DNA from 4 places in the Micromonospora sp. A202 genome. Region 2 is predicted to be linked to each of the others. Evidence: riboswitches for the same ligand, from Rfam matches in the RefSeq annotation. Region 2 holds a riboswitch; each other region holds the start of a gene.
What was found. A riboswitch is a leader RNA that binds a small molecule or an ion and turns the genes downstream of it on or off. The one in region 2 is predicted to bind cyclic di-AMP.
Positions count from the first base shown of each region.

Region 1: another riboswitch for cyclic di-AMP. It lies ahead of FBZ33_RS08740 (C39 family peptidase); the one in region 2 lies ahead of FBZ33_RS31490 (NlpC/P60 family protein).
Region 3: another riboswitch for cyclic di-AMP. It lies ahead of FBZ33_RS12480 (transglycosylase family protein); the one in region 2 lies ahead of FBZ33_RS31490 (NlpC/P60 family protein).
Region 4: another riboswitch for cyclic di-AMP. It lies ahead of FBZ33_RS01260 (hypothetical protein); the one in region 2 lies ahead of FBZ33_RS31490 (NlpC/P60 family protein).

Region 1 is NZ_VFMP01000001.1:1,892,340-1,897,956, reverse strand. Features, by position in the region: gene FBZ33_RS08750 (polysaccharide pyruvyl transferase family protein) at 1-451, shown strand, start outside; gene FBZ33_RS08745 (alpha/beta fold hydrolase) at 479-1,231, opposite strand; gene FBZ33_RS08740 (C39 family peptidase) at 1,364-2,212, opposite strand; cyclic di-AMP (ydaO/yuaA leader) riboswitch at 2,446-2,587, opposite strand; gene FBZ33_RS08735 (hypothetical protein) at 2,872-3,642, opposite strand; gene FBZ33_RS08730 (hypothetical protein) at 3,775-4,128, opposite strand; gene FBZ33_RS08725 (acyltransferase) at 4,220-5,473, opposite strand.
Region 2 is NZ_VFMP01000001.1:6,779,583-6,785,199, forward strand. Features, by position in the region: gene FBZ33_RS31485 (N-acetylmuramoyl-L-alanine amidase) at 1-1,382, opposite strand, end outside; cyclic di-AMP (ydaO/yuaA leader) riboswitch at 1,634-1,769, shown strand; gene FBZ33_RS31490 (NlpC/P60 family protein) at 1,783-2,823, shown strand; gene dcd (dCTP deaminase) at 2,899-3,477, opposite strand; gene FBZ33_RS31500 (pyridoxamine 5'-phosphate oxidase family protein) at 3,577-4,116, shown strand; gene FBZ33_RS31505 (zinc metalloprotease) at 4,191-5,174, opposite strand; tRNA gene FBZ33_RS31510 (tRNA-Gly) at 5,377-5,450, shown strand; gene FBZ33_RS31515 (hypothetical protein) at 5,513-5,617, opposite strand, start outside.
Region 3 is NZ_VFMP01000001.1:2,706,523-2,712,139, forward strand. Features, by position in the region: gene htpG (molecular chaperone HtpG) at 1-87, shown strand, start outside; gene FBZ33_RS12465 (nitroreductase family protein) at 153-845, opposite strand; gene FBZ33_RS12470 (helix-turn-helix transcriptional regulator) at 842-1,177, opposite strand; gene FBZ33_RS12475 (ThuA domain-containing protein) at 1,243-1,905, shown strand; cyclic di-AMP (ydaO/yuaA leader) riboswitch at 2,060-2,232, shown strand; gene FBZ33_RS12480 (transglycosylase family protein) at 2,233-2,904, shown strand; gene FBZ33_RS12485 (hypothetical protein) at 3,031-3,402, opposite strand; gene dinB (DNA polymerase IV) at 3,526-4,713, opposite strand; gene FBZ33_RS12495 (VOC family protein) at 4,771-5,208, opposite strand; gene FBZ33_RS12500 (YafY family protein) at 5,303-5,617, shown strand, end outside.
Region 4 is NZ_VFMP01000001.1:264,376-269,992, reverse strand. Features, by position in the region: gene FBZ33_RS01270 (copper-translocating P-type ATPase) at 1-1,891, opposite strand, end outside; gene FBZ33_RS01265 (YibE/F family protein) at 2,201-3,571, shown strand; cyclic di-AMP (ydaO/yuaA leader) riboswitch at 3,738-3,868, shown strand; gene FBZ33_RS01260 (hypothetical protein) at 3,873-4,892, shown strand; gene FBZ33_RS01255 (carbonic anhydrase) at 4,955-5,617, opposite strand, start outside.

The DNA of each region.
Region 1 (5,617 bases), 4.9 Mb from region 2:
CATCCCCGGCTATCTGCTGGCGCACGACTCGCGCACCCTGGAGCTGGCCCGATACTTCGACATCCCGCACCGGTTGTTGCGCGATGCGCCGGCCGACGTTGACGCTGCCCAACTCTATGCGGAAGCCGACTACACGGCCCTGAACGAGGGCCACAAGGAGCGCTTCGCGCGGATCACCGCGTTCCTCGCCAAGCACGACCTCGGCCTCTCGTTCGCCGATGGAGACAGCGCCACCCGCTTCGACGAGCAGGTCCGCCAGACCGTCTACCCACCTGCGGTCCGGCCGGTCTCCTCCTACTCTCCCGAGGAGTTGCTGACGCGCATCCAGTGGCTGCGGGACGAAACCCGGACGCTCCAGACAGAGGTCAATACCCTCCACGCGCGGTCACTGCGCGGGCGGGTCAAGCAGGCCGTCGCCGGCCGGGTCCGCCGGATGCTCGGAGCCAGGTGACCAGCCACCGCGTCCGCTTCATCCAGCTCACCCGCGTCGGTACGGGTCGAGCAGCGCCAGCACGGCAGCCGGGTCCTCCACGTGTGCGTTGTGGCCGAGACCGGGCAGCGTGACGACCGGTACGCCGTACGCCTTGAGCTGCTCGTCGGTGACCAGCGAGTCGTGTTCCCCGCGGGCCAGCACCACCGGCACGTCGGTCGCCGCCAGCAACGGGACCAGGTCGGGCTCGCCGACGCCGAAGGCTGTCGAGTCCATGGCGAGGCGCCACCGGCCGTCGACCTGACGCAACCCGGCGTCCACCACCGGATGATCCGGCGGGACCAGGCCGACCAACCCGGAGACGCGCAGGTAGCGGCGGGCGGCCTCGGTGCGACTGGCGAACCAGCTCACCGGGCGCGCGGCGAGCTCGGCCGCGCGGGTCAGCTCGTCGGGTGACCAGACCGCCTTGATGCCCAGCCCGACCACCGCGTCCACCGGCATCCCGGCGGCGCGGGCGGCCAACGCCAGGCCGACCACCCCGCCCAGCGAGTGCCCGAGCACGACGATCCGGTCGTCGGCGACCAGGCCGTGGGCGATCCGCTCGGCGAACCCATCAAAGGAGTACGACGGCAGCGGGGCCGACCAGCCGTGACCGGCAAGGTCCGGTGCCAGCCACCGCCCGGGCCAGTGCTGCTCCAGCAGTGGGGCCGAGGGCAGCCAGACGTCCCCGGTCGCCCCCATCCCGTGCAGCAGCAACAGGATCGGCCCACGGCCTGCCCGGCCACCTGATTCATCCACCACGGCCGCAGTCTCCCACGGTTCGCGACCAGGTACGAGGGTCGTCGATGCGGCGCAGGCCTGACCGCTCGGTGAAGACGCCGCGGGCGCCGGCCCTTGTGGGGGACGGCGCCCGAAGCGGTCAACGTGCCTGGGTCAGGCGGAGTAGCCCCGGCTGGCGATCCAGTTGGCCAGGTCGATCGTGGTGATCCAGTACGACGCGTCGGCCGGGTTCGCCGAGTCGGCGATCCGCACGGTCCGGCCGTTGTCCTTGTAACCCACGACGGCGATGTAGTGACCGCCACCGTAGGAGTGCCAGCCGCCGTTGGTGTCGGTGGCGTCACCGACGACGTTGGCGACCACGCCACGGCCGTCGGTGATGGCCTTGACGACGTCGGCCTGGAGCTGGTCCATCTGGGCCGGGCTGGGCGCGCCGGCGAACATCCGGGTCCGGTACGGAGAGCCCTTCACCTCGGCGTTGAGCACCCGAGTGGTGTCCAGGGCCGAGTTGGTGCCCATCTCGCTGGTGCCCAGCTCGGCGCCGAGTTCGTTCTGGGTGCGGTCGATGCCGGCGGCGCTGAGCGCGTTACGGGTGGCTGCCGGGCCGCAGTTGTAGTACGTGTTCTGCGCCTCGTAGTCGTAGTCGAGCACCTTCGTCGCGGGCGGCTTCGGCCGCTCCGGCTTACGGGTCAGGTCGGGATTGCTGCTGGCCTTGGCCGTGGGTGACGCGGCGGTGGTGGTCGGGGCTGCGGTGGTCGGCGCGGCACTGGCCGACGGGGACGCCTCGCGCACCTCGCCGCGGGAGGCGGCGACGTCGCTGCGCATCTCGGCGACAGTGGTCGCGGTGCGCTGGCCGGCCGGCGCGTCGTCGGCGGTGGTGAGCAGGGCGCCGGTGGTGGTGGCGATGGCGAGGGCCGCGGCGGAGGCGGCAACGATCTGGTACGGACGCTCGGTGGTGAGGCGGCGGAGCTGACGCTTCAGGGTGTGCTTCACGGGGTCCTCCACGGATCGGGGGGAGAGCGGCACACCGGGGCCGGACCGGCATCCGGGCAGGCGCCAGCGCGCGGACGATGGTCCGCGGATGGTGAACCGCTCAGGGGAACGCCCGGCGCGGCCGGGCGGTTAGGCGATGACCCGGGGGGGTCAGCTCACCGTCACTGGACGAATGAGCGGGGGCACCGCTACGCCGTGGAGGCGAAGGAACAACCGAGGGGTGGAAAGGTGCTGCACGAGGATGGAACTCCTTCCGACACCGCCTACCGGGTTAGCTGACGGATTCGGGCGGGAAGATCGCCCTACCGCGGGCCATGGCTCGCGGATTCACCCCGGACTTACTGATGGGTCCCCGGTTCGTTCATCACGATTGAGCGGGTCGGCGCGGCGTCGCCTCTTGCGATCGGTTACCGCACCGGACAGGACGACAGTACTGGCCGGCTCTCACCCTGCCAAGCCGGGTTCACCTGTGTAAACCCCAATCGGCGCGACAATTTCTGCGCGTATTGCCGCTGACGTGACTCGATGGGACAAGCGGTTACGGTGACGCCAACGGGCGACAACCGGACAGGTCGCCGATAATGCGGCCACAATCACGGGGACAATCGAGCCAATCGTGCCCGACGCCCGATTCGCCATAGACATGACCGGGCTCACATAACGGATCGGGCTCAACCCGCGCGAGCCGGGCGCCAACGTGCCACGAGGGCGGGACGGAACACCCGGGTAGCCGCCCGGCGGGCGGGTACCGGGTTCGGCCGCCGCCGGGCCGCTGCCGCGTACGCCTCCTCGGCGAGAGTGCGGGCCGACTCGGCGGCCAGTTCCGCGTCCCGCCAGGCGGCCCGCTCCCGGGTGGCTGCGGCCTGGTAGTCGGCCAGCCTCGCGTCCCGGATCGCCCGGCTCAGCAGCACCTCCTGCTCGACCGGGTGCCGCCGGGAATCCCAACCGTGCCGGTGCCCGAACACGTCGCCGAACTGCGCCATGGTCAGGTCGCCCCGCCAGTGCGCCGCCGCCGCCGCGCGATGCAGGTAGCGCTCCCGGGAGGCGTACTCGGCGGGGGTGCGGGGGGTATGCGGGGTGGGCAGCGCCCCGGCTCCCGCGAAGCGACGCGCGGCCACGTCCGCCTCGTCGTACCTGCCCCAGGCCCGCTCCACCTGCTCCTGAGCGGTCAGCCAGGAAGCCCGTCGCCGCCGGGCGTTCTGCCCCGCGCCGGCCGCGGCGACGGCCACTTCCTCGGCGTACCGGCGCAGGTCGACGGCCTCGGCCTCAGCCAACTCCCGGGCGGTAGGCGCCGCCGGGGCCGGGTCGTCCGTTGGCCGGTCCCGCTCGGGGCGGGCGGCCAGCACGATGAGTACGCCCAGTGCCAGCAGGAACAGGGCTGACCAGATGGCGGCGGCCTGCGGCACCTCGGTCACGAACTGGTAGAAGACGACGGTCTCCATGGTCGGCACCTCGGGGAGAGAACAATGCGGTGGGAGCCCCACCGGCCACCGGGCCACGGTGGGCCACGGATCGGCGAGGTGCGGGACGGGTGGATCGACAGGGCGCGGCGACGGGACGCTCGTCCCGGTGGATCAGCGCCCGGGTGGAGCCCGGGGCGCCCAGCTCCTCGGACCATCCACGAGGGGCAGCCGTTCAGACCCGGCCGCGCACACCAGCGGCACTCCGGCCACCACGATGACGCCCCGGCCGCGCAGGGCCGGGTGCGAGTCGACTGAGCAGACCGGGAAGGCCTTCTCGGCGGCTCCCTCAGCGACCGCTGGGGCCGCGTGCACGGTCGGCGTTGGCGCGGCGGTCGGCGTTGGCGCGGCGGCCGAGGCCGGGCCTGCGCCAAGCGCCAGGGCCGCGACGACGGCGAGGCTGGTCAGCACCCGTGTCGCCCAGCGCGCCACCCACCACAGGGGACAGGTGAACGCGACCGGAAGCACGCCCCGACGCTACCGTCACGCCGGCCCGGGCGCATCGACCACGGGCGTGTCGGCGTACGCCGCGCCGACCGCGCTGACCAGTGCGGACGCCTCAGCGCGACTCGGCGTACGTCGATCGGCCGCTGGCCTGCTCGACGTCGCCGACGGCGGCTTCGCCGGCCTGGGCCTGGGTCCCGACGCCATCGGCGGTGCGGTCTTCGCGGCCGTTGACTTCAATGCTGGCGGTGCGTTGCTGAGGGACGGCCACCTGGCGGGCCGGGCGGCGTGGAGCGAGCCGGCGCATCATCGGGGTCTCGACGAAGCGGTGCAGCAGCCCGGCGAGGACCAGGTTCACCAGTAGGAAGCCGAGCACCGCGACGGGGCCACGCCAGCCCTGGAAGCCGGTCCCCCAGTCACCGCTCCAGCGCAGCACGCTCGTCATCACCAGCACGTGCACCAGGTAGAAGGCGAAGGAGACCTCGCCGAGCCAGACCACCGGTCGGGACCGCCACGGGGAACGCTTACCTCGGACGTCCGCGTCCGCGGCGGCAGTGATCACCAGCAGATACGCCACCGCGAGCAGCGTGGTCCACAGCTCGGCGCGAATCCATTCTGCCGCTGCCACCCAGGTGGCCAGGAAGATCACGCTGGCTGCGGTCAGCCCCGGGCCCCGCCAGAGGCCACGGCGCATCAGCTCGGCCGCCACCGCGCCCATCCAGAACTCCAGCGACCGTACGGGCGGGAAGATCTGCGTGAACCACCAGCGGCTCGCCTCCGGCACCAGGTGCTGGGCCGGCCAGAGCGCGAGGATCAGCAGAGGTAGCGCGACGATCAGCACCCAGAGCAGCTTCGGCCGGGCCCGGCGCAGCAGCGGCAGCGCCAACGGCAGGCAGAGGTAGAAGAAGAACTCGCAGGAGAGCGACCAGCTCACGGTGTTGATGCTGTAGAACCAGCCCGGTCGGGGATCCCAGGCCTGCAACAACAGCAGGTTCTCCAGCGCGACCGCCGGCAGGACCGGGTCGGCGAACCACCAGGCGACCAGCAGCGCCACCCCCCACAGCACCAGGTGATTCGGATAGATCTTGGCGACCCGTCGCCGCCAGAAGGTGCGCCGGGAGTCGCCTACGCGGGCCGACCAGACCAGCACGAAACCGCTCAGGATGAAGAAGAACTGCACCCCGGACAGGCCGAGGGTGAACAGCGCGTCGACCACGGCCTTGTAGTCCGGCTCGGCGATGATCCGCATGGTGCCCGCGTGGAATCCGAAGACCAGCAACGCGGCGATCCAGCGCAGCCCGGTCAGCGAGGGCAGCCGGGCCGGCGCGGGGGTGGGCCGGGCAGCCGTCTCCGCGGCGGCGCTCGTCATGCTGGGATCCCGACGCTCGGCAAGGTCACCAGCACGTGCGTGTCCTCCTCGGTACGACGTCGGACGGCGCGACGGCGACGCCCGCGACGGCCCAGCAGGGGCCGTACCCGGGGCACCCTACCCGGGGCACTCCCGGGTGAACCG
Region 2 (5,617 bases):
CACGGGACGCCCACGGTGACGCAACCGGTGAACGCCGGCTGGTTGGTGGCGTAGTCCGGGTCGATCCGGACCAGCCCGGTGGCCGGGGTGCCGGTGTCCAGCCGAGGCGCGTGCAGCAGGTCGAAGTAGTGCGTCCAGTCCCAGTACGGGCCCGGGTCCCAGTGCATCCCCCGCACGGTCGAGGCGACGGTGCCGGGCACGTTGTCGTGGCCGATGATGTGCTGGCGGTCCAGCGGGATGCCCAACCGCAGCGCCAGGTGCCGCACCAGTTTCGCCGAGGTCCGGTACATCGCCTCCGTGTACCAGGTGCCCTGCGCGGCGAAGCCCTCGTGTTCGAGACCGATCGACTTGGCGTTGACGTACCAGTTGCCCGCGTGCCAGCCGACGTCCTTGGTCTTGACGTGCTGGGCGATGTGCCCATCGACCGAGCGCAGCGAGTAGTGCCAGCTCACGTACGTCGGGTCCTGGACGAGTTTCAGGGTCGTCGCCCAGCTCGCCTCGGTGTCGTGGATGACGATGTACTCGATCTTCTGCCGGGCGGGCCGGTCGGAGAGGTCGTGGTTGCCGTAGTCCCCGTCGCCGAACGCCTCGTAGGGTGCCGGGATCCACTCGCAGGAGATGGTGCGCGGGCACTCCAGCCCGTCCGGGCGGGCCAACCGGCGCAGGCCCAGCCGGTCCAACCAGGAGCGCTCGGGCTGTACCGCGCGCGCCGGCAGGGTGATCCGCTGGCCGTCGTCGGTCATCCGGGACTCGCCCGCGGCGATGGTGGTGAAGACCTCGTCGGCGAAGGCCGCGGCGGCGTCGGCGCTGTCCGCACCGGCGTAGCGGGCCACCGCGCCGTACCAGGCCGCCGGGTCGGTGTCCGCTCCGACCGGCGCACCCAACTCTCGCTGGTACGCACTGAGCAACGCGGCCCCACCCCGGATGTTGACCGCCGCGTCGGTGCGCAGCGCCTCGGGGGTGGCGCCGGTCAGTGCGGCCGCCGCGTCCACGGTCTGCAACGCGGCGGCGGTCGGTGCGGGGGCCTCGACGGGTCGGGCTGCGGGCACCCGGGAGGGCCGGGAGTCGTCACCGCGTGGGTCCTCGGCGCCGGCGTCGTGGTGGCCGCGCCCTGGTAGAGCGGCAACGTGGCGGGCGTCGGTCAGGTGCATCGGGCCGTAGCCGCCGCTCGTGCTCGGTGTGCCGGCGTTGCTGTCCCAGCGGGACTCCAGATAGGAGACGCCGAGCAGCACGCCCGTCGGCACGCCGTACTCGGTCGCTGCGGCGGCGTACTGCTGCTGGCGATCGGCGGTGGGTGCGGCGGTGGCGGCCGTGGGGAGTGGCACCGCGCTCGCGGCGGCGACGACGGTCGTGGCGAGCAGCGCGCGCCAGCCGGCCGACACTGTTGGATGGTGCATCGAACCCCCTAGATTCTCGCGGGTAGAGGTCAGGTCACCATCGCGCCGCTGGAGAGTCCGCGTCAATACCTTTCCATCTATCGACATGTTGAGAAAGAATTCTTCACACACGGTCGGTGACCCCCACCCGATCGGTACGGAGTGTCACGGCCGTACGGGTTGCGGATCGGTAACGGGCGTCTCTACTCTGGTCATTTGTCGGCCCGACAGCAGCTCCGCCCATCCCGGGCGGTAACGGACCGACACCGCCGAGTCGTTTCCGAGCGAACCGGGGACCCACGTCCCTCGGGGTGAATCCGCAGCCACTGCGGTAGGGCGCCGACTTCCCGCCCGAACCCGTCAGCTAACCCGGTAGGCGGTCAGGAAGAAGGAGTACGGAACCCCGGTGGCACTCCATGCCCCGCGGCCGTCGTCCGAGCGGTCGGCATTCGCCGTCCCGACGCCGATCGTGCCGCGCCCACGCTGGTCCCGCTTCACCACCGCTCTCGCCGCACTGGTCGGCGTCGCCGTCGTCCTGACGGGCAGCGCCACGGCCGCCCACGCCGACCCGTCCGTCGCCGAGATCGAGCGCCAGATCGACGCCGACTGGAACACACTCGAACCGATCATCGAACGGCACAACGCCACCCGCTCCGACCTCGCCGTCAAGCGCAAGCAGGCGGACGCGCTGGCCGCCCGCATCGCCCCGCTCGAGCGGCAGGTCGACGCCGCGATGGACAAGGTCAGCGCGCTGGCCGTACGCGCGTACAAGGGTGAGACCGTCTCGACCGTCAACGCGATGCTCGGCAGCCGGTCACCCAGCGAGGTGGTCAGCCAGCTCGAAATGCTCGACCGGTTCGCGCACAACCAGCAGCAGGACGTACGCGAGGTCGCCGACCTGCGCGACGAGCTGGCCGCGCAGAAGGCGCCGCTGGACGAGATGGTGGCCCAGCTGGCCCGCACCGAGGCCCAGTTGGCGGCCAAGAAGAAGCAGATCAACGAGGAGATCGACCGGCTGCAGAAGCTGCGCCTCAAGGTGTACGGCAACGGGGGCGGCGGTCCGCTGCGTCCGGCGCCCTGCCCCGGCAGCTATCCCGGCGGCGCTGCGGGCACGGCGGTCAAGTTCGCCTGCGCGCAGATCGGCAAGCCCTACGTGTGGGGTGCCGAGGGCCCGAACTCGTACGACTGCTCCGGGCTGATGCTGGCCGCATGGGCGAAGGCCGGGGTGTCGTTGCCGCACAACGCCGCTCAGCAGAGCCGCGTCACCAAGGACGTCAGCAAGGCCGACCTGCGCCCCGGCGACCTGGTCTTCTACTACAGCGACATCCACCACGTCGGCATGTACGTCGGCAACGGCTGGGTGGTGCACGCCTCGCAGGCCGGTCAACCGGTCAAGATGAAGAAGGTCGACGACGGCCCGATCCACAGCTACGGCCGCCCAGGCTGATCCTGGGTGACCAGGAGGGCCCGTCGCGATCGGTCGCGGCGGGCCCTCGTCGTCCGACCGTGGTGCCTCAGCCCGTCAGCGGGTGGGCCAGGTGCGCCAGTGCTGCCAGGCGCGGCTGGGCGTCGGACCCCGCTGGCCCTGGTAGCGCGAGCCGTAGACCGCCGAGCCGTACGGGTGCTCGGCCGGCGAGGAGAGCCGGAAGATGCAGAGCTGCCCGATCTTCATGCCCGGCCAGAGGGTGATCGGCAGGTTCGCCACGTTGGAGAGCTCCAGCGTCACGTGACCGGAGAACCCCGGGTCGATGAAGCCGGCGGTGGAGTGCGTGAGCAGCCCGAGCCGGCCCAGGGAGCTCTTGCCCTCCAGTCGGCCGGCGAGCTGGTCGCCCAGCGAAATGACCTCCAGCGTCGAGGCCAGCACGAACTCGCCCGGGTGCAGCACGAACGGCTCCCCGTCGGGCACCTCGACCGAAGAGGTCAGGTCGTCCTGCTGCATCGCCGGATCGATGTGCGTGTAGAGGTGGTTGTTGAAGACCCGGAACAGCCGGTCGAGTCGGACGTCGATGCTGGAGGGTTGCACCAGGGTGGGCTCGAACGGCTCCAGGCCCAGCGTGCCGGCCTTGATCTCGGAGACCAGGTCGCGGTCGGAGAGCAGCATCGGACCACCATAGCTGCGTTGCCGAAAGTGCCAGGATTCGGTGCCGATGACCAGCGAGTCGAGGTCGCTACTCGTACATTTGTTCGATAGAATGCCCACATGGCTTCCTGGTCCGAATTCGCCGCCGACGAGCCCCGACTCGCCGACGGGATCCGCGTTCTCCTCCAGCAGTACGGGCCAGGCTTCGGCTACCTGGCCACGGTTCGCGCCGACGGCGGGCCCCGGGTCCATCCGGTCTCCCCGGTCATCACCGACGAGGGCTTGTTCTGCTTCATCGTCGACTCTCCGAAGCGCCGCGATCTCGAACGCGACGGCCGTTACGCGCTGCACTCGTTCCCGCCGGAGGAGAGCGACGACGAGGCGTACGTGGCGGGTCGCGCCCGTCCGGTGACCGATCCGCTCCAGCTGGCACGGTTGGCGCAGGGCGCCCGGGCGGAGCCGCAGGTCGACTGGCGGTTGTTCGAGTTCACCGTCGACGTGGCGATGTTGGCCCGCCGGGAGCAGCACGGCCTCGGCGTCGCCGTCGGCGGTCCGGCGGTGCAGGTGTGGCTCGATCCGCTGGCCCCGGCCGCACCTTCAGCCGTACCGCAGGCTCGCCCGGCCCACCGCAGCCGCAACGTCCAGTATTCGGCGGCCTGACCTGGTCCTGGGGAGAAAGACAACCGGTGCCGGCCCCGTCGTGACGGGGCCGGCACCGGTCGTACGCAGGGAAGTTATGCCGCCCGGTACGCGTTCCACGCGGTCAGCATCCGGCTGGCCTGCCCGGGGGTGAACTGGTACATGCACGAGTCGTAGGTGTAGTCCATGAAGTTGGTGATCGGGTCCAGCCCGGTCGCCGAGCAGGTGTCGCGCCCGGTCGGGCACTGGTAGGCCGGCGACGCCTCGGCCGGGGTGTCGCTGACGCTGTCACCCGAGCCGCCGCACCCGCCCTGGAAGGTGTGGTAGAGGTTCAGCCAGTGGCCCACCTCGTGGGTGCCCGTGTCGCCCTGGTTGTAGTTGGTGGCGGTGCCGCCCGGCAGCGACTCGCTCAGCGCGACCACGCCGTCCATGCTGCTCAATTTGCGCTGCGGGAAGGTCGCCCAGCCCAGCAGGTCGTTGCTGAGCTCACCGAGGTAGATGTTGAGGGTGTTCTTGCCGCCCACCCGCAACGAGGACTTCATCGACCGCTCCGCCGACGAGCCCTGCACGATCGGGTACCACGACGGGTTCGTCACCCGGTTGATCTTGTCGAGTCGGAAGGCGAACGCGGTGACCGCTCCGCCGGTCGCACCGGCGTATGCCTGGTTGAGCACGGTGATCTGCGAGGTGATCAACGAGTCGGGGATGTTGCCGCCGGCCCGGGTGCTGTTCTCCTGGATCACGTGCACCACCACCGGGATGGTGACCGTGGCCAGCGCCGTCGCGCCTGCGCCGGTGCGGAAGTTGGCGCGCTCGCGCAACGCAGCGGCGAGGTCCGCGTCCCGCTCGCGGACCTGCTGCGCGGTCAACTCGTTCGGGTCGTGCTTGGCCGCCGCACCGGGCTTGAGCCGGGCGTTGGAGTGACTGTCGGCTGGCTCCACGCAGGCGCCACCGGGCGCCGCGGAGAAGGCCGAAGCGGCCGGAACGACGCCCACCGCAGCGGTGCTGAGCAGCAGCGCGAGGGTCGTCGACGCGACACCGGCAGCACGCCGGGTCAGCAGGTTGGGACGGGGTCCCATGGGCCCACCTCTTTCTGGCGGCGCGGCAGGGGGTGTGTCACGCCGTGGCTGGCAACGTGTGGCAGACGTTACAACCCATCGACGCATTTGAGAACGGGCATATGTTGCCGTCCGGAAACTTCTTCCTGGGCGCCTGGGGTGGTGGGCTCGCGGGGGTGCCTGGGTGCACCGGATCGACCACTCGGGTACAGTGGTGCCGCCTGCGGGTGTAGTTCAATGGCAGAACATCAGCTTCCCAAGCTGACAGTGCGGGTTCGATTCCCGTCACCCGCTCCACGTACGAAGGCCCTGGTGAGGACGCGAGTCCCTCGCCGGGGCCTTCGACGTTGCTGCGGCCGCTACTGGTGTGCGGACCTGCCCATCCTGTGCATCGCGAGCCATCCCGCCGCAAGAGACAGCACCACCGCTCCCTGTTGGGGCGCGATCAGCCAGAACCACTCTTC
Region 3 (5,617 bases), 4.1 Mb from region 2:
CTGGCGGTGCTCGCCGAGGGCGGTGAGCTGACCGACCCGGCCCGCTTCACCCGGACGCTCGCCGACCGGCTGGCGCGCACCCTATAGCTGGCGTACCCGTCAAGCGGCGGGCTTCCCGGGTTACCGGGTGGCCCGCCGCCGGCGGTGGCCGGCTACCAGCGGTTCCAGTGGGCGAACCCGTCCGCGTCGGCCCGCGGACCGGGCTTGAAGTCGGTGCCCAGGGTGTACGCCACCGGCGTGAGCGCCACCTGCACGACGGTGTCGTAGGGGATGCCGAGCAGGTCTGCCATCTCCCTTTCGTAGCTGAGATGGCTCGTGGTCCACGCGGTGCCGAGCCCGCGTTCCCGGGCGGCCAGCATGAAGCTCCAGAACGCCGGGATGACCGAACCCCAGGCCCCGGCCTGCCCGCGCACGCTGGCCAGCTCGGCGCGGGACTCGACCCGCAGGCAGGGGATGAGCAGCAGCGGCACCTCGTGCAGGTGGTCCGCCAGGTGTTGCAGGCTGCCGGCGATCCGGCCCCACTGCTCGGAGGCGAAGTCCATCCGGCTGAAGGCCGGCCCGGTGCCGCCCGACGCGGGTGGCGATGCCATCAGCCCGAGTCGCCACAGTCGGGCGACGGCGGCCCGGGTCTGCGGATCCTCGACGAAGATGAAGTCCCAGCGTTGCCTGTTGCGGCCGCTGGGGGCCTGAAGCGCGATGCGCAGGCAGTCCTCGATCACGTCACGGGGGACCGGGCGTCCCAGGTCGAGACGCTTGCGGACGGCGCGGGTCGTGCTCAGGACCTCGTCGGCGGACAGGCCCAGTGTGCGCGGCCCGCTCTGCCCGGCCGGTTTGGTGTCGCTCATGCGGGAACTCCCACTCGTTCTGTCAGCTCGAGGTTGGCGATGACCGCGGGAAGGAGCCCGGGAAACCGGTCATTGATGTCGTCCGCACGCAGTTCGTGTCTCCGGAAGCTGCCGTTGGGCGTGACACGGAGGACGCCGGCTGCCCGCAGCACCTTCAGGTGATGCGACAGCGTGGACATGCTCACCTCGGACAACGCGTCGAACTTCCCGCAGACGACCCCACCGGCCTGCGCCAACTGTCGTACGACACTCAGGCGCACCGGGTCGGCGAGGGCGCCGAGCACGGTGGCGAGGTCGACCGAGGCGAGATCGGGATGATGCAGGGCTCTCATGGACGCCATGCTAGCTTTGGTTTCGTGATTTCGAAAATCTTCCAAATGAAGAGCGGAGCACGGTCATGCCGGTCGAAACAGTGATCTTCAGCGGGGAGGGCCGGCACGCCGATCCCTGGCACCCGTTGGCCGAGACCAGCGCGGCGATCGCCCAGCTCGTCGGCGACGCGGGCCCGGTGGCGATCGTGACCACCGTCGACCAACTCGCGGCCGCACTCGACGGTGCCCGCCTCCTGGTAGTGAACGCCAGCGCCGACCGCACGACCCCGATCCCGCAGGACGAGGAGTTCGGCCGCGTCCTCGACGCCTTCCTGGCCCGTGGCGGCAGCCTGCTCGCCACGCACAGCGCGACGATCGCGTTTCCCCAGCTCGCGACCTGGCGGTCCACGGTCGGCGCCGCCTGGGACCACGGTCGGACCTTCCACCCGCCGATCGGAACCAGCCTCATCCGACGCACCGACATCGAGCACCCGATCACTACCGGTCTCGTGGACTTCGAGGTGCACGACGAGCGCTACACCGACCTGGAGTTGCTCGACGGCGTCGACGTCGAGACTCTCTACGTCCACGACGAGGGCGGCGACACCCACCCGCTCGTCTGGGCGCGCACGGCCGGGAGCAGCCGGATCGTCTACAACGCACTCGGTCACGACGCCCGGTCGTACGAGTCGCCGGGGCACGTCGAGCTGCTGCGGCGCATCGTGCTCTGGCTCCGTCACCGCATCTGATCCGCAACGGTCCACGGTGGTCACTGCACACCGACCGGCCGCCCGCAACCGCTGCGGGTGACGCCCCGCGTGCCCCGGTGAAGAACTTCACAGGGGTTGGGCGATCGTCACCGACCGTGCCTAACGTCGGTCGGGTTCGCCACTGCGGACACCACGGCCGGCAACGCCAAATCCTGCCCCCGGTCGGTGGAACCCAGTCACCCGGGCAGGAGCGGGGGACCCAAACGTTCCTCGGTGCACGTCACCTCGGGGTGAAGCCGCGATCGTGCGGCCGGGCTCCTCGGCCCGAACCCGACAGCTCACCTCGCCGGCGTGGAGGAAGTTCACATGACGTCTGTCTACACGCCCCGTCACCGACGGGTCACCACCCGCCGTCTCGCCGTCGGCACCCTGGCCGTCGGTGCGGTCACCGGTGCTGTGGCCCTCTTCGGCCCGGCCGCCCCCGCGCAGGCCGCGGTCAACTGGGACGCGATCGCCAAGTGCGAGTCCGGCGGTAACTGGAAGATCAACACCGGCAACGGCTACTACGGTGGCCTGCAGTTCTCCCAGAGCACCTGGGCCGGCTACGGCGGCAAGAAGTACGCCGCCCGCGCCGACCTGGCCAGCCGCGGCGAGCAGATCGCCATCGCCGAGAAGGTGCTCGACGGGCAGGGCATCGGCGCGTGGCCGACCTGCGGCAAAAAGGGCGGTTCGTCCGGCGGCTCCGCCACGAAGCCGTCGACGAAGTCCACGCAGAAGCCCACCGCGAAGTCCACGGCGAAGCCCACCGAGCAGCAGGAGCGGCCCTCGCGGCGGGAGCAGCCGGCGACCCGCAACCACGAGCGCACCGCGCCGACCACGGGCGGCCAGACGTACCTGGTCAAGCCGGGCGACACCCTGTCGGAGATCGCCGACAGCCACCGGGTGGCCGGCGGTTGGCAGGCGCTCTACGAGCACAACCAGCAGCTGATCGGGGCCGACCCGGGCCTGATCTTCCCGGGTCAGCGGCTCAGCCTCTGACGGTCTTCCCGGGTCAGCGGCTCAGCCTCTGAGGGATGACACACGAACGCTCGGCCGGGTCACCGGCCGAGCGTTCGTACGTGTGGTGCGGATCAGCCCGAGCGCCCGTACCCCGGGGGGAAGCCGTCACGCCGCGGAGGCGGATGCCTTCGACCCTCGGTGCGACGCGACCGGGCCGGCGTTCCAGCCCCAGCGGGGCGCCGGTGCGCTGCCCTCCCCGGACCAGCCCGTGCCGCCCTCCTCGTTGTCGCCGCCGTCGATGGTCACCTCGCCCGGGGCGGGTGTGCTGCGGGCCAGTCGCATCGACTGCTCCGCGCCGGCGCGGGCCGCGCACGGCCAGGACTGCCCGGCGCACTGAAGGTTGCGGCACCGACCCTCGTCGTCCGGCTCGTGGGCGCTCAGCACGTCGATCGCCAGTTGCCAGAGCAGCGGGTCTGTCACGTCGTGCGGCCGCTCGGCAGTGCGACTCGGCCGGTTGCTGGTGTCGTCGTCGGACATTGTGGGTCCCCCCTTGTCAGGCTGTACCCCACAAGGGTCACCCGTCAGCCGCCGGTTAAACCGCCGACCTGCTGTGATGTGTCTCCGGTCGCAGCGTTCGCCGGGACGCCGCACGCAGATCGGTCAATCCGGCAGCAGCGGCATCTCGACGCCCGGCTCCCGGCCGAGCAGGACCGCTCGGGTCAGCGCCGTTGAGCCGAACCGGTCACGGACCGCGTCCACCGCAGCGTCCAACTCCGCGCCCGGATCGCGGTGAAACGGCAGCTCCGGTTGCACGGGGTTGTCGTCCAGGTTGCCCACTGAGACACCGATCAGGGTGACACCACGACGATCGATCTCGGTCAGCGCGGCTCGCAGCAACGCGCGCGCGGCGGCGAGCAGCGGCGTCGTGTCGGCGGTCGCCTTGCCGATGGTGTGCGAGCGAGTGGCCCGGGTGTAGTCGCCGAAGCGCAGCCGCAACACCACGGTGCGACCGGAGCGCCCAGCCGCCCGCATGCGGCGGCTGACCCGGTCGACCAGGCCGGCGAGGATGGCATCCAGCTCCGCCGGGGCATGCGGCGTGCGGCTCAGCGCATGCTGCGCGCCCATCGAACCGCGTCGACGGCCGACCTGCACCGAGCGAGGATCGCGGTTGTGCGCCAGAGCGTGCAGGTGCCGGCCGGCGCCCGAGCCGAGCAGCGACACCAGGGCGGCCTCACCGAGCCGGGCCACCTCACCGACCGTACGGATCCGGCGTTCCCGCAGCTTCGCTGAGGTGACCGGCCCGACGCCCCACAACCGCTCGACCGGCAGTGGGTGCAGGAACGCCAACTCGGCGTCCGGTGCGACCACCAGCAGACCGTCCGGCTTCGCCACCCCGCTGGCCACCTTCGCCAGGAACTTCGTGCGGGCCACACCCACCGTGATCGGCAGGTGGACCCGTTCACGAACCTCCCGGCGCAGCCGCTCGGCGATCTCGGCCGGCGACCCGACCAGCCGCCACAGGCCACCGACGTCCAGGAACGCCTCGTCGATGGAGAGCCCCTCGACCAGTGGCGTGGTCTGCCGGAAGATCTCGAAGACCGCCCGGCTCGCCGCCGTGTACGCCGACATCCGGGGCGGCACCACGATCGCGTCCGGACAGAGGCGGCGCGCCTGCTGACCACCCATCGCGCTGCGTACGCCTCGCGCCTTCGCCTCGTAACTGGCCGCGAGGACCACGCCGCCCCCGACGATCACCGGCCGCCCCCGCAGGCGCGGGTCGTCACGCTGCTCGACCGACGCGTAGAAGGCGTCCAGGTCGGCGTGCAGGATGCTGGCGCCGGGCGACACGTACACATGTTCGCATGGCGGGTGGCCATCTCTGCAATGAGCTGGGCGAACGTCCGATCAGTCGAGGCAGAACTCGTTGCCCTCCGGGTCGGCCATGACGAGGTGACCGGCGCCCAGTGGGGGAGCGGGCTCGTGGCGACTGAGTCGGGTGGCGCCGTATGCGGCGAGTCGTTCCGCCTCCGCCTCCAGCGCCGCCATCCGCTCGTCACCCGTGAGCCCGGGAGCGGCCCGCACATCGAGGTGTACGCGATTCTTCACCTGCTTGGGCTCGGGCACCCGCTGGAAGAACAGGCGCGGTCGCACACCCTCGGGGTCGACCACCGCTGAGGCGTCGTTGCGGTTCTCCGGCGGGACCCCCATCGCGTCCAGCGCCTGCTCCCACGACTCGAAGTTTCCGGGCGGTCCCTGCAACTGGTAGCCGAGGGCCTCGGCCCAGAACTCGGCCAACCCGGCGGGGTCGGCGCAGTCGAAGGTGATCTGGACGTCGCGGGCCATGTCAGCTCCCTGTCTCGTGATCTGGTCGGTCATGATCCCAGCCTCTCGTGAATAGCGGACAGGATCGTTCCGCGATCCGTGCGACGATCGGCGCGTGACCGTCGAGGCAACGACCGAGCGGGTGCTGCGGTTGCTGGCGCTGCTCCAGCGGCGACCATCCTGGACGGCCGCCGACCTCGCCGCTGAGCTGGGCGTCACCGACCGCTGCGTCCGCCGCGACGTGCAACGACTGCGCACACTCGGCTATCCCGTGCAGGCGGTGTCGGGCGTCGGCGGTGGCTACCAGCTCGGCGCGGGCACCCGGCTGCCGCCGTTGCTCCTCGACGACGAGGAGGCCATCGCGACGGCGGTCTCCCTGCGCCTCGCCTCGGGCGGCACGATCGCCGGAGCGGGCGAGGCGGCCCTGCGG
Region 4 (5,617 bases), 6.5 Mb from region 2:
CCCGGGACAACCGGACGACGGCACCCACCCCGCGCGGGTCCGAGGACGCCAGCACCACCCCGGCGGACTCGATCGCCACATCGGTGCCCGCGCCGATCGCGATACCGACGTCCGCTCGGGCCAACGCCGGAGCGTCGTTCACCCCGTCACCGACCATCGCCACGATCAACCCTCGCCGCTGCAGCTCCGCCACCCGGTCGTCCTTCTCCCCCGGCAGCACCTCGGCGAAGACCTCGTCGACACCGGGCCGGAAACCGACCTCGGCAGCGACCGCCTCGGCGACCGGTCGGGCGTCACCCGTGATCATGGCGATGGTTCGGACGCCCTCGGCACGCAGCTCGTCGACGGCCCGCCGGGCCTCCGGACGCACCTCGTCGGTCAACGCGAACGCGCCGAGCACGGTGTCCGGCAGCCGCACCAGATGCAGCACCGCAGCACCCCGCGCCGACCACCGCTCGTTCGCCGTCACCAGTTCCGTCGGGAGCGACAGGCCCAGTTCCCGCAGCAGCGCCGGCCCGCCCACCGCGTACTCCGTACCGTCGATCGTCGCCTGCACACCGCGGCCCGGCAGCGACCGGAACCCGGCGGCCGGGGCCGCGTGTCCGGCCGCCGCCACGATCGCCCGGGCCAACGGATGTTCACTGTCCGACTCGACACCCGCCGCGATCCGCAGCACCTCGTCCCGCCCGATGCCCGGCACCGTCACCACGTCGGTGACCGCGTGCTCGCCCCGGGTCAGCGTGCCGGTCTTGTCGAAGAGAACCGCGCCGACCGTCCGCATCCGCTCCAACGCCAACCGGTCCTTGACCAGGATTCCGGACCGCGCGGCCAACGCGGTGGAGAGCGCGACGACCAGGGGGATGGCCAGACCCAGTGCGTGCGGGCAGGCGATCACCAGGACGGTGACCGCACGCACCACCGCCTCGTCGGGCTGACCGAGCGCGGTCCAGACCAGCACGGTCAGCACGGCGGTGCCGGTGGCCACGTAGAACAGCGCCGCGGCGAAACGGTCGGCCAGCAGTTGGGTCCGCCCACCGGAAGCCTGGGCCTGCGCGACCATGCGCTGGATGCCGGCGAGTGCGGTCTGCTCACCCAGCGCCTCCACACCGACCCGGATCGCCGAGTCGGTGGCGACGGTGCCGGCCACCACCCGATCACCCGTCGACCGGGCGACCGGCCGCGACTCCCCGGTGATCATCGATTCATCCAGCTCGGCGCCGCCATCGATGATCCGCCCGTCGGCCGGCACCCGCCCGCCCGGGCGGACCAGCACCACGTCACCGACCCGCAGACCGGTCACCGGCACCGCCTCGACCCGGCCATCCGCCGCCACCCGCTCGGCCTCGTCCGGTAGCAGCGCGGCCAGCGCCACGAGCGCTCCCCGGGCCTGCCCGATGGCCTTCATCTCCTGCCAGTGCCCGAGCAGCATGATGGTGACCAGCGCGGCCAACTCCCACCAGAAGTCCAGGTCGAAGACGCCCAGGCTGGTCGCCAGGGACGCGGTGTACGCCACGGTGATCGCCATCGCGACCAGCAGCATCATCCCGGGCGCCCGGTCCCGCACCTCCCGGACCGCACCGATCAGGAACAGCCAGCCGCCCCACCAGAACACCGCCGAGCCGAGCACCGGACCCACCCAGGAGCGGCCGGGAACGTCCCAGCTCAGACCCAGCTGGTCCCAGACCAGGTGGCTGGCCAGGACCACCGGGATGGTGAGCGCCAGGCAGGCCCAGAAGCGACGACGGAACATCGCCGGATCGTGCCCGGCGTGCTTGTCGTGCCCGGCGTGCTTGTCGTGCCCGGCGTGCTTGTCGTGCCCCGCTTGCTGCGGGGGCGCGGCCGGGGTGGCGTGCCGCTCATGGCCGGGATCGGGCGGTGATTGAGCGGGCATGTCTCCAACATGCCTGGCCGGGGACCGGCACGCGAGCGGTTCAGCGGCGACACTCCGTCACGACCTGCGTCCCCGGACCGGGCTGGTTAGCATTCCCCACGATGACCCCCCGCATGCCGCTGCACGAACGGGCACCGGCGCCGCCACCCGGTGGCGTCGCTCCTGGCCGCCCGGGCCGGGCACTGACCATCCGTGATCGGGTGGTCGCCGGTCAGCGATCCGCCGCGTCTCCCGCCGCGATTCCGCAGTGCGGATGAACCGACCGGCCCACTGACACGTACCCCGCACCGGATCGTTGGGAGTCTCGCCTTGGGTTCCGACCACACCCGCCCCGCTCCGTCCGCCCCGCCCCGGGTCCGGCGGATCCTCATCATGACGGTGGTGCCCCTCTTCGTCGCCACCGTGCTCGCAGCACTGCTGCTCTGGCCGCGCGGTGGGGCATCGGAGACCGACGGCGGGGCGGATGTGCCGCGCTTCCCCGGCACGGTGACCCGGGTGGTGACCGAACCATGCCCGCCGACGCCGTCGAGCCCGGAGGGCACACCACGCGTCGGCGGCGGCCCGTGCGGCACTGTCGACGTCCGGGTGGACGACGGGCCGTCCGCCGGCCAGCAGGTGCAGACACCGGTGCCCGACGGGCCGGGCGCACCCCGGGTCGCGGTCGGCGACGAGGTCATCCTGGTCGAGCTGACCGATCCCACCGATCCCAGCACCAGCAACTGGAACATCGCCGAGCACCAGCGCGGCACCCCGATGCTGTGGTTGGCGGTGGTCTTCGCCGCGGCGATCGTCGCGTTCGGTCGGTGGCGGGGTCTGGCCGCGCTCGCCGGGTTGGCGGCCAGCTTCGCCATCCTGCTCACCTTCGTGCTGCCGGGCATCGGCGCCGGCAAGTCACCTCTGCTGGTGGCGGTGGTGGGTGCCGCCCTGATCATGTTCGTGGTGCTCTACCTGACGCACGGGGTCACCGCACAGACCTCGGTCGCGGTGCTCGGCACCCTGGGCAGCCTGGTGCTGACCGGCGTGCTCGCCACCATCGCGACGGCGGCAACCCACCTCACCGGCTTCGGCAGCGAGGACGCCACCACGCTGTCGATGTTCCAGGGCGACGTGGACCTGCACGGTCTGCTGCTCGCCGGAATCATCATCGGCTCGCTCGGGGTGCTCGACGACGTGACGGTCACCCAGGCGGCCACCGTCACCGAGTTGGCGCACGCCAACCCCGGCCTGACCCGGTTGCAGCTCTACCGCGCCGCGACCCGCGTCGGCCGCGCGCACATCGCCTCCACTGTCAACACCATCGTGCTGGCGTACGCGGGCGCGTCGCTGCCCCTGCTGCTCCTGCTCACCGCCGACGCGCGGCCGATCGGGCAGATCCTCACCAGCGAGTTCCTCGCGCAGGAGATCGTCCGCAGCGCTGTCGCCACCCTCGGCCTGATCGCCGCCGTGCCACTGACAACCGGGCTGGCCGCAGTGGTGACCGCGGCCGGGCGTGCGGACGCCACACCGTCCACCGACGCTTCCGCCCCGCGACCTCAGCCGGACCGGGCGGAGGCACTGGCCGCACTCATCTCACCGCGAGCGGGTCGCCCCGACGAGCCGGATCCGACGCGGACCCCACCCCCATCCACCGCCACCGACGGGTGGCCGGAGTCGAACAGGAGCACGGATACGGCATGGTGACACTCCTCAGCGTGACCAGATCGGGCGTCCACCCTGAGAACCACGTCACTGGTCACTCAACGCTATGGCGAAATGACGCTTTTGGTCGGCATCCAGGCGTAGCTCACACGGCCGACTCTCGGGTAACCTCGCTGCCGGTTACCGATGAAGGCGCGAAGCGGCGCCTGCGGTGCCACCGCCCAATCGCCAACCGGCGAATCGGGGACCCAGGTACGTGGGGTGAATCCGCGTCAGCGGTAGGGGCCACTTCCGCCCCGAACCCGTCAGCTAACCCGGTCGGCGGTCGACGGAAGGGAACATTGTGACGGCACCCCTACGCCGCTGGTTGACACCCGTGGTGGCCGTGATCGCCGCATTGACCGTGCTCGCCGGGCCCCTCCCGGCCCACGCCGCCCCGACGACCCCCACACCGTCCGGGCACGAGGAGGACGGCGAGCCGCAACTGCTGACCGACGTCATCGAGCAGGCCAACCGCGACTACTCCGCCGCCAAGTCCCAACTGGACAAGTCCAAGAAGCGGCAGTTGGAACTTGCGCTGGAGGTCGACCGGGCAAAGGCCGACCTGGACGCGCTGACCCCACAGGTCGGGCTGATCGCCGCCCAGTCGTACCGGACCGGCCGGATCGGCGCGCTCGCGATGCTGCTGGAGAGCAAGGCCCCCGACGCCTTCGTCCAGCGTGCCGCGGTGCTCGACGAGATGAACATGGTCAACGAGAAGAAGCTCGCCGAGGTCAACACGGCGAAGGCCCGCGCCGAGCAGGCCAAGCTGGCCCTCGACGCGGAGGTCCGCGAGCAGCAGAAGCAGACCGCCCTGATGGCGAAGCGGAAGAGCGAGGCGGACAAGGCGCTCTCCCTCGTCGGCGGCAAGGGCTTCACCGGCGGCCTGGTGGACGCCACCTCGAAGGTGGCCAAGATCGGCCCGGGTCGCACCGCCGACGGTGACTGGAAGCCGCAGTCGTGCAGCGAGAACGACCCGACCACGTCCGGTTGCGTCACGCCCCGCACCCTGCACGCGTACAAGGAGGTCAAGGCGGCCGGCTACAACCGGTTTGTCGGCTGCTACCGATCCGGTGGGCCGTGGGAGCATCCGAAGGGCCGCGCCTGCGACTGGTCGCTGCAGAAGAGCGGCTTCGCCCCGTGGCACAACGATGACACCCGGAGGTACGGCAACAACGTCGCCGCCTTCCTCATCCGTAACGCCGACCGGCTGGGCATCTACTACGTGATCTGGAACCGGCAGATCTGGTTCCCGGCGACCGGCTGGAGTTCGTACAGCGGGCCGTCGAACCACACCGACCACGTCCACATGTCGCTGCTCTGACCCGCTGAACCCTCGCCGAGGGCCGTTCCGCGTCGCGCGGGGCGGCCCTCGTCGCGTCAGCGTCAGGCGGCGGCGGGCGCGGCCGGGTCGAGGGGCCCGGCCTCCTCGCCGAGCGTCGCGAAGCAGGCCGGCACGGCGGCCACCGGGCTGACCGCTCCGGCGGCGAGCCGGTACGACACACCCACCACCGCGCACCGCCCCTGCGCCACCTCGTCGGCCAGCACCGGCGACTGCCCGAGCAGCGTCTCGACCGTCTGTGCGATGTGGATGTCGACGATGCCGTCGATGTCCTGCACACCCTCGGTCTCGGCCCGGCGCAGGCTGGGCAGCACCGCGTCGACCACCGCCCGCAGGTGCCCCTGGGGTTGGGTGCCGGTCGTGGCGACCTCCCGGGCCGCCTGTACCGCACCGCACGAGTCGTGCCCGAGCACCACCACCAGCGGGGTGCCCAGCACGGTCACCGCGTACTCCACGCTGCCGAGCACCTCGGGGCCGGCGGTGTGGCCGGCGGTGCGGACCACGAACAGGTCGCCCAGCCCGCGGTCGAAGATGATCTCAGCGGCCAGGCGGGAGTCGGAGCAGCCGACGATCACCGCGAACGGGTGCTGCCCGTCGGCCACCGCGGCCCGGTGCCCGGCGTCCTGGTTGGGGTGGCGGGGGGCGCCGCCGACGAAGCGCCGGTTGCCGGCGATCAACTCGGCGTACGCGCGGGCCGGCTCGCTCGG